DNA from 2 places in the Oceanobacillus aidingensis genome. Region 1 is predicted to be linked to the other one. Evidence: riboswitches for the same ligand, from Rfam matches in the RefSeq annotation. Region 1 holds a riboswitch; the other holds the start of a gene.
What was found. Region 1 has a riboswitch for S-adenosylmethionine ahead of ACFO3P_RS05220 (O-acetylhomoserine aminocarboxypropyltransferase/cysteine synthase family protein). Riboswitches for the same ligand answer to the same signal wherever they lie in the genome.

Region 2: it holds a riboswitch for S-adenosylmethionine, as region 1 does, so the genes downstream of both, ACFO3P_RS03065 (homocysteine S-methyltransferase family protein) here and ACFO3P_RS05220 (O-acetylhomoserine aminocarboxypropyltransferase/cysteine synthase family protein) in region 1, are expected to answer to the same signal.

What each region holds. Positions count from the first base shown of each region.
Region 1 is NZ_JBHSFT010000007.1:177,329-182,012, forward strand. Features, by position in the region: gene ACFO3P_RS05215 (SGNH/GDSL hydrolase family protein) at 1-315, opposite strand, end outside; gene ACFO3P_RS05220 (O-acetylhomoserine aminocarboxypropyltransferase/cysteine synthase family protein) at 688-2,346, opposite strand; SAM riboswitch class I at 2,440-2,538, opposite strand; gene rarD (EamA family transporter RarD) at 2,735-3,646, opposite strand; gene megL (methionine gamma-lyase) at 3,896-4,684, shown strand, end outside.
Region 2 is NZ_JBHSFT010000002.1:104,105-108,788, reverse strand. Features, by position in the region: gene ACFO3P_RS03080 (histidine phosphatase family protein) at 1-217, opposite strand, end outside; gene ACFO3P_RS03075 (5-methyltetrahydropteroyltriglutamate--homocysteine S-methyltransferase) at 406-1,512, opposite strand; gene ACFO3P_RS03070 (cyclase family protein) at 1,548-2,297, opposite strand; gene ACFO3P_RS03065 (homocysteine S-methyltransferase family protein) at 2,324-3,376, opposite strand; SAM riboswitch class I at 3,494-3,594, opposite strand; gene ACFO3P_RS03060 (hypothetical protein) at 3,989-4,291, shown strand; gene ACFO3P_RS03055 (YitT family protein) at 4,570-4,684, opposite strand, start outside.

The sequences.
Region 1 (4,684 bases):
TTGCGTCAGGGAGTCTCCGAGTGCCACAATATCTACATCTTCCTCCGAAGCAAATTCAAATGTATTTTCTAAATCTTCGTCGACAGCGATTGGAGTATTTTCCTGCTCTTCAACGTCCCCCATAACCTCTTCGCTCTCTTCGGGTGTTTCTTCCTCATTTTCTGTTTCTTCAGGCGTAATTTGTTCTCTTAATGCTTCTTCTTTTTCCCGTTGTTCCGAGTTTAATTGAAAATAGGGCAGCTGTAAAATTGCAAAAACAGCAATAGCGGTAATCAGAGTGGAGCTAATGAGAATAAACCATTTCTTTTTCGTCATTTTCATCATCACACCTACGTGTTCTTTTCTTCTAGTTTATGTTGGAACAAATAAAATTACCTAAGAATACGAAAAGGAAATTAAATTTGTTATATGTGTATTTGCAAAATGGATTGGTAAAGTTTCATAGAATATATGCGTCTTCTTATAGTCTTATTTTAATCAAGGATAATCAATACTAAACAGATTAAATGAAAAACGCCTTCTAATTTTTAAGCTAGAAGACGTAACCACATTATAGTATAACATAAAACGAAACATCAATCAGTGGGAGTGTTGTTTTTCTCCATGATAAAATTACCCGCCTTTCTTAACAATAAAACATGGAAATGTTCTATAAAAGAAAGGCGGGGAAGGATGTTATTTTTGTATTTAACGTCCGGAGCTGCGTAATTCAAGAGCAAATTGCGCCGGCTGAACGGTCGAAAGAATAAACACTTCAGATGATACTTCAGGAGCAGAAGCTGTGAATAAAATCGTGCCCTGATAAGCTGCGTTTTCTTCTGGTGTCTGTTTACCTTCCTGCAGCCATATTGCATCAGCTCCTGTTAATATATCTGTTGTCACTTCATCGATATCTGCCGCAGGAATTACCTCATAGCCTAATTTATAGAGAGGAACAATTTCTTCGTCCGCGATGCCGACAGTAATAATCCGCTTTTTGCGGACACCTTCGCTGCGGTCAAATGGGGATTGAAGTAAATTTTGCACTGCTATTTCCTCGGCTGATTTTTGATTGCCCTGTGATTTTCCTGTTGCTTTATCAATGGCCTGATCCAAGTCAGCTACAATATCGTCAAATGACTCTAAACCAATGGATAAACGGACCAATTCTTCCGTTGTACCGCTTTTTGCCAAGTCCTCATCTGTCAATTGCTGATGGGTTGTAGAAGCAGGGTGGATAATAAGCGATTTGGCATCCCCCACATTGGCGACATGAGACCAGAGCTGCACATTATCGATTAGAGTACGGCCTGCTTCTCGTCCGCCTTCAATACCAAATGTAATAACTGACCCAAAACCGCCCTTTAAGTATTTTTTAGCAAGCTGATGGGAGGGATGTGATTCCAGCCCCGGGTAGTTGATCCATTCTACAGCAGGGTGATTTTCCAGGTAAGCTGCTATTTTTTCTGCATTTTCGCTATGCTTCCTGATGCGTAAGTGTAAAGTTTCCAGGCCTTGCAGTAATAAAAAGGCATTTTGCGGACTAAGCGCAGGTCCGATGTCACGTAATAATTGGACGCGCAGCTTGGTAATGAATGCAGCAGGACCTAAATCCGCATATTTTAAGCCATTATAGCTCTCATCCGGCTCGATAAAATCAGGGAATTTATCATTATTCCAATCAAATCTGCCGCTGTCGACAACGACACCGCCGATGGTTGTGCCATGTCCGCCAATCCATTTCGTGGCGGAGTGAACCACAATATCCGCACCCCAGGTTAACGGCTTGGCAAAATAAGGGGCAAATGTATTATCAATAATTAAAGGAATGCGATGATTATGAGCAATATCAGCCACCGTTTCGACATCAAAAACATATAAACTTGGATTAGTGATGATTTCTCCAAAAATTGCTTTTGTTTTATCTGTAATTGCAGCCTCAATAGCATCCGGGTCAGTTCCATCTACAAATTTTACATTGATTCCATAACGGGGGAGCGTGTTGGCAAATAAGTTATACGTCCCGCCATATAGATTGCTGTCCGCGATAATCTCATCACCGGCACGGGTGATATTTAAAATCGCCATCGTAATAGCTGCCATCCCGGAAGCTAGACCTAAAGCACCGACTCCGTCTTCTAATTGTGCAATCCGCTGCTCAAATGTATCTACCGTCGGATTCATAATTCGAGTATAGATATTACCTGGCTCTGCTAATCCAAATAAGTTTTGTGCATGCTCTGTATCACGAAAAACATAAGAGGTTGTTTGATAGATTGGAACAGCACGTGCTCCGGTTGTCGGGTCTGGAACCTGCCCCCCGTGTAACAAAATCGTTTCGTCTTGCTGTACTGGATAGTTTGACATTGTATTTCCTCCCTTTTTATTGAAAACACTCTTTTACCTGAAAAAAGCTCTCTTCTATAATGAAGAGAGCTCTGATAACTGACTTAGAACCCTCTCTTATCTTTCAGATGATATATCTGTAGGATGGAGCACCTGAATGTTCAAGTTGCCGGGCTTCACAGGGCCTATTCCCTCCGCCGCTCTTCATAAGAGATTCTGCTAAATATTTTGAAATTACTTGCGAGTATATAGTTTTACAGGTTAAAAGTCAAGTGTTTTACTAGGGATTAATAGATGAAATAAAGTGAATCTTCCTTCAGCGGGGATTTCTTTCATCCTTACTGAAGGAATTATCACAAAAGTATGACCTAAAGGCCTTTGGACGAATCGGGCCGTTACTGGCTGAAAACTATGCCTTTCTTCTTTTTCTCCGCGGTGCATCCCGGTAAATACTGGCCATATAGATAATAAGTGCAGCCCAAATCAAAGCAAAGGTAATCATATGATGTACCGTAAAGGTTTCATTATATAGAAATACCCCCAGAAAGAACATAATTGTCGGTGCCACATATTGTAAAAAGCCAACCATTGCCAATGGAATCCGTTTGGCCCCTGCAGCAAACAGCAGTAAAGGTATTGCTGTAACACCCCCCGTGCCTATAAGTAAAAGATTGTCCGATGTAAACAAAGGAGAAAAAGTAAAAGATCCTTCTGACGGAACAAATAGTAAATACAATAGAGCAATCGGAGCCACTACAAGTGTTTCAATAGTAAGTCCATACATTGCATGCAGATGGAGTGTTTTTTTAATCAATCCATAAAAGCCAAAGGTGATGGCCAATAACAGCGAAATCCAAGGGAACACACCATAGCTCAGTGTTAAATAAAGTACGCCGATACCGGCAAGGATGAACGATAAGACCTGTCCTTTCGTTGTCTTTTCTTTCAATACAAATACCGCTAATAAAATGCTGATCAAAGGATTGATATAGTACCCTAAGCTGGCCTGCAGCACATGTCCATGCTGAACCGAAAAAATAAATAGAAACCAGTTAATAGATATAACGATGGAAGCTGTAATGATAGCGATGGTTTTCTTTTTATCTTTTTTCAGCTCGTGGACCGTTTCAATCAGTTCACGCCAATTACCTGTCACCAGTACTAAAAAAATCATGAAAATTAAGCTCCAGACAATCCGGTGGGCTAGTACTTCGCCAGCTGGAACATGTTCAAGAAACTTCCAATAGATTGGAAAGATTCCCCATAATAAATAAGCAGCAAAGGTAATAACCGCTCCCTGTTGTAAAGATTTATCCTCCATTATCCATTCCTGCCTTCTGAAAAAATTAAACTAAAACCAATATTAAAACTTTATGAGGCAGGAAGCAATAACTTTTAAATAATGTATTCCGTAAAACGAAGCTTCATGGAGCGGGAGCTTTGTTTTCTTTGTACGAAATATTAGATATTTTTTTGAGCCGGAAACATTTCCAACAGCACAGGAATACTTTATCATAAAGAGAGAGACTTATCTGAATTATTACCTTTATCAGGATCGGGGAGAATATAAATGAGCAAAAAGTTTAAACATATGGAAACAGCAATGATTCACGAAGGGTACGATTCCAAAGAGCTGCTTGGCAGTTTAACACCGCCCATTTTTCAAACATCTACATTTACCTTTGACACAGCGGAGCAGGGGGAGGCACGTTTTGCCGGAGAGGAAGAAGGACATGTCTATACGCGTGTCAGTAATCCGACCGTGCAAATACTGGAACAAAAGCTGGCCGCATTGGAAAAGGCTGAAAAAGGACTGGCATTTGCCTCGGGGATGGCTGCCATATCTGCCGTTTTGATTGCACTCACCAAAGCAAATGACCATATTATTTGCTCGTCCGGACTATACGGCTGTACCTTTGGACTGTTGTCGATGATGGATAAAAAATATAATATCCAGACAGATTATATAGCTATGACAGATGCGGAAAGTATAGAGGGAAAAATCAGGCCAGAAACAAAGGTATTTTATATTGAGACGCCGATTAACCCGACAATGGAAGTAATTGATTTGAAATTAGTGATTGATATTGCTAAGCGGCATAATATTTTAGTTGTGGTGGATAATACATTTTCTACACCGTACCTGCAGCGTCCGTTGGAATTGGGGGCAGATGTGGTAGTGCATAGCGCGACAAAATATTTAAGCGGTCATGGTGATGTGATTGCGGGCATCGCCGCAGGAAATAACGAATTAATGGAGCAAATCGCAGCAACGACGCAAAAGGATATTGGCGGTGTGCTTTCGCCGTTTGATGCCTGGCTGGTTGTTCGCGGAATGAAGACATTGCCGCTCCGAATG
Region 2 (4,684 bases), on a different contig from region 1:
GCAGTTTCTGATTAATAATTTCTGCTGTTACCTTTGCACGAGCTAAGGGACTGGTAATTAATACAGTCGGTTCAAATTGCATTGCAGCCGCGCAGCAAACTCCCGCTTGCGATTTTCCCGTTTCATTTAAAGGGATATCTGTCTTGCCTTGAATTCTTTTTTCTTTATTCCAATTTGTTTCTCCGTGGCGTATCATACAAATCTCTGTCAAAGTCATTTCCCCACTTTCGAACTATTTTTCCAGTTACCCCTATTCTAGCACTATTTCTATCTTTATATCTATTAAGTTGTGCTTGGTTGGCATGAAAAAACAGGCTCAAGGGTTCCAATCTCCCTCAGCCTGTTTGGTTGTTTATTTATTTTCCATACAATGTGATAACGCATTTTTCTTTATAAACGTGTTTTTTATTCTCCCCATATTTCTTTAGCCGTATCCACGATATATTTCAGCTTGTTCCATTGCTCTTCCTCTGTTAACAGATTCCCATGATGGGTCGATGCAAAGCCGCATTGCGGGCTGATGCATAGCTGATCTTTTGGAACATACTGCGACGCTTCTTCAATTCTTGCTTTAATATTTGCTTTATCTTCTAATTCCCCATGCTTTGAAGTAAATACACCCAATACTACACGCGGTCCGCCATTTGGAATGTAATCCAGCGGTTCAAAACCGCCAGAGCGGTCATCATCATATTCCAAGAAGAAACCATCTACTTTTTCTTTGGCAAATAAAGTAGGGGCTATTTTTGCATAGCTTCCTTCAAATGCCCATTTCGAACGATAATTTCCACGACAAAGATGCGTGGTAATCATCAAATCTTCTGGTTTGTCTTCCAACACGCTGTTTAGTACATACAGTGCCAAGTCAATAAAATACTGACGGTCCTTTCCATCTTCCGTTGTCGGGAAATTCTCTACATTTAACCCCGCAATATACACATCATCCAGCTGAAGGTAGCGGCATCCCGCATCATAAAAAGCTTTGATTGCATCACGATAGGTTTGGATGACATCCTCTGCATATTCTGCAATACTTGGATAAACCTCGGGATTTACAATTCCTTTCCCAAATAATTGATTCGGACTTGGAATCGTTTGTTTGGCAATCGCACGGTCTCCGACGATTTCTTTGAATTCCACAAACTCCTTAACATGCGGGTGATCCGGATTAAAGGAAACCTTTCCTGTGACACGCACATTATAGCGTTCTGTTTCTTCTCCAACAAATTGAAATCCTGTATCCGGCACATATCCTTCCACACCGTTTAGATGCTCTTGAAAATCCGTATGCCAAAAGCGGCGTCTGAATTCCCCGTCCGTAACAGCGCTTAAGCCGACTTCAATCTGCTTATCTACGATACGTTTGATTTCTTCTGTTTCAATCTGATGAAGATCCGCTTTGGAAATAGCTCCTTCTTGAAAGTTCTTTCTAGCTTGATGAATCCGTTCCGGCCGCAATAAACTTCCGACATGGTCTGCACGAAATGGTGCTTTCACTGCTGTTTTTGTCATGTTATTCCTTCTCCCTTTTTGGTAGATAGTATTTATTATGGCAAAATGGCAAACGATCGAACTGGAAAACCGCTTGCTTTTTCAGGCTTGGGACTAATATTGAAAATCACAGCTCCTTTTGCCGGCAATTGATCCAGATTCGTCAGCAGCTCTACTTGAAAAGTATCCTGCTCTAATACATAATACTCGCCGATCAATGAACCATTTTTTCTGGCATCCACAGCCGCATCCGTGTCAAACGTTTCATGACCCACTGCTTTAATCTGTCTTTCTTCAAATAAGAACTTCAGAGCATCGAGCCCCCATCCGGGTAAATGACTGTCTCCATTCTCATCCTTATTCTCAAATGCACCTTTATCCGGCCAGCGCTTGCTCCAATCTGTCCGTAACGCGACAAATGTACCCGCTTCAACCTTTCCATGCACCTCTTCAAAAGCTAAAATGTCCTCCACCGTTAAAATATAATCATGGTTTTCTCCGGCTGCTTCTGATTTATCAATCACAACGATTGGGAGGACAACTTCTTTTAAATCCAGCTCCTCTAAATAGCGCTGATCACGAACAAAATGAATAGGTGCATCAATATGTGTGCCATATTGTCCGGAAACACTGAACTGCTGTGCGAAAAACCCGTCATCATGCGTATATAATGTTTCAAACTCGGCATCTTTAAATGCGGCAAAATGCGGCGAATTAGGACCGAATGTATGTGTTAAATCTACCCATGTTTTTGATTTTAGTGTTTCTAACGCGTGTAAGATTTCATTTTCTTTGGTAACTGTCATGATAAGCCGCCTCCCAATATATTGTTTTACGCTTTTGTTTTGTAATCTGTGATATGATCCTGCAATGTTTCATCTTCACCAAATAAAAAGTGTTTATGCATATCTGGAGAATAAATTGAATTAATTGTTTCGATGCCGACAGCTTCCGCAACCGCACGCAGCATTGCCGGTGAAGCTCCACAGCATAAACCGATATAATTCACGCCGATGCTATGTGCTTGTTTCGCCCATTCTGCCAGCTCATAGCGGTTATGATATAGCGGATCCAGAGAAGTCGGGAAGGTTGTTTCCGTTGGTAAATGACAGCTGCACCCTCCATCCGGCAAGTTAAAGAAGGTTGGATTCTCTTCTGTTGTCCGGTATGGAATCGGCAGTGCTCCAACATACCCGTCTACTTTGTCACGAATCTTTTCTAAATACGGCTGCATCGTGTCCGGCCCCCGGAAACAGTTCATCCCAACAACCAAGGCGCCGTTATCCTCTAAAATCTTACATGACTCTTCCACTGTGTAACCATCACGTAAAATGTTTTCACCCATTAATCCCAAGGTAATAACTGCCGGTAAATCATATTTTTTAATTTCCTCTAAAGCAATCAATGCTTCTTCATGATAATAAAAAGTTTCTCCGTTAATATAGTCAACATCCTCATCCTTACACCATGAAACCATTTCATTAAACATCGCTCTGACTTTATCCTTGGATTCCTGATCTTCCGGATTAAAAATATTGGTGTTCGATATATTTCCTGCAACCAGAGCTTCCTCTGTCGGATGTTCCTTTGCTACTTCCTTCGCTAATTTAATAGCATTTCTATTTAGAGGCTCTAATAAGTCCTCTTTACCGATAATGCGCATTTTTTCTCGGTGTGCGTTGTATGTAAAGGCAAGCACTACATCGGAACCTGCTTTCATGTAATCACGATAAACTGCCTTTAGCGTTTCCGGGTTATCCAGCGCTACTTCGGGTACAAAGGAGCCCGCCTGCAAATACCCTCTGCGCTCCAATTCAAATAAATATCCTTCCCCTACAATAACTGTTCCTTGCTTTAATCGCTCTTCCAAACTTCTTTTCGCCATCGTTCCATTCCTCCTGTAAGCTTTTAATTATTTGGTTCGCTGCGGATAAGTCGATATAGACACGAAAAAACCTCTTCTTTCAGAAAGAAGAGGTTTTGAGTACGATATCAATGTCTCTTCTTATCTGCTAGCTAACGCTACTGGAATTGGCACAGTTCTTTTATAAGTCTGTTGCCGAGGCTTCGAAGGGCCAGTCCCTCCACCTCTCTGGATAAGAAAATGTATTGCTATTTATTTGTTGTAGATAACTATATATCTATTTGAATTCCATGTCAATAAGAAATTTTAAAAATATTTCAGCGGTTTTTGAATCGGTTTGAATGAATCTTGTAAATATCTCATATCATAGAGAGAAGTTCCAAACACGCACGGCTTTATATCTCTAAGCAGATGTTTAAATTCCGTAAAAAAAAGGAATGTTAATTTCATGGAGAAAAATTCATAAAATGTTCAAAAAGTATAGACACACCCGAAAAATAAGCATATAATACAAATTAATTCTAAAACATGTAGACATTATATTGAATTTATTCTTCATTATTGGTATAATTAATTCTTTCGCTTTAAGAAATCGAATCAAAAAATATATTTATCATACGGAAGGGGGCGTAGATGTTGAATAGATATTTGATGATTGCTTTAATGATTATCCTTTTGCCAATGACACAATTATTCCCAGGTGTACATCACAGCTACGTTCTCACCGATCATGAAATACTGATTGATTCCCAATCGTCACCTGATTTAGGCGTTGGCGGAAATGACCAGCAAGATAAATCATTTATAGCAAGTCCAGGTTTAGTCATTACCTTATTCTTATTAGGCAGTCTCTGTTTATTCACTACGATTGTGCGGGTCAACCGTACGAAACAGCTGCTGACACCTGTTTTCTATCAATCCAATTTCGTGGTTTAAGCCTCTTTTAATAAAAAAATTAAAAATTAAAAGAGGAGGCAAAAACTATGATGATTTTCAGATTAATTGTTATTGGGTTCTTTTCACTGACTGCATTGTCCGTTTTCACTTATCAAGGTGTTGAGGTATTTCATGCAGTTGCGGATATATTCAGAGCAAAATCATAAGCTATCGTGTACCCCTTCGTACAATAAGCTTTTTCACCCTATACTAATCAAAAGGCAGCCAATGAAATGGATTCATTGGCTGCCTTTTTTGATTTAAGAGAAGTCGATGCTTTATTTAAAATTACCGCCGCGTACTTCTGACACATCATAGACAGTTACAAATGAAGTGGCATCGATATCTTGAATCGTTTCTTTCATTTTACTTTCTTCCAGTCGTGTAATCACA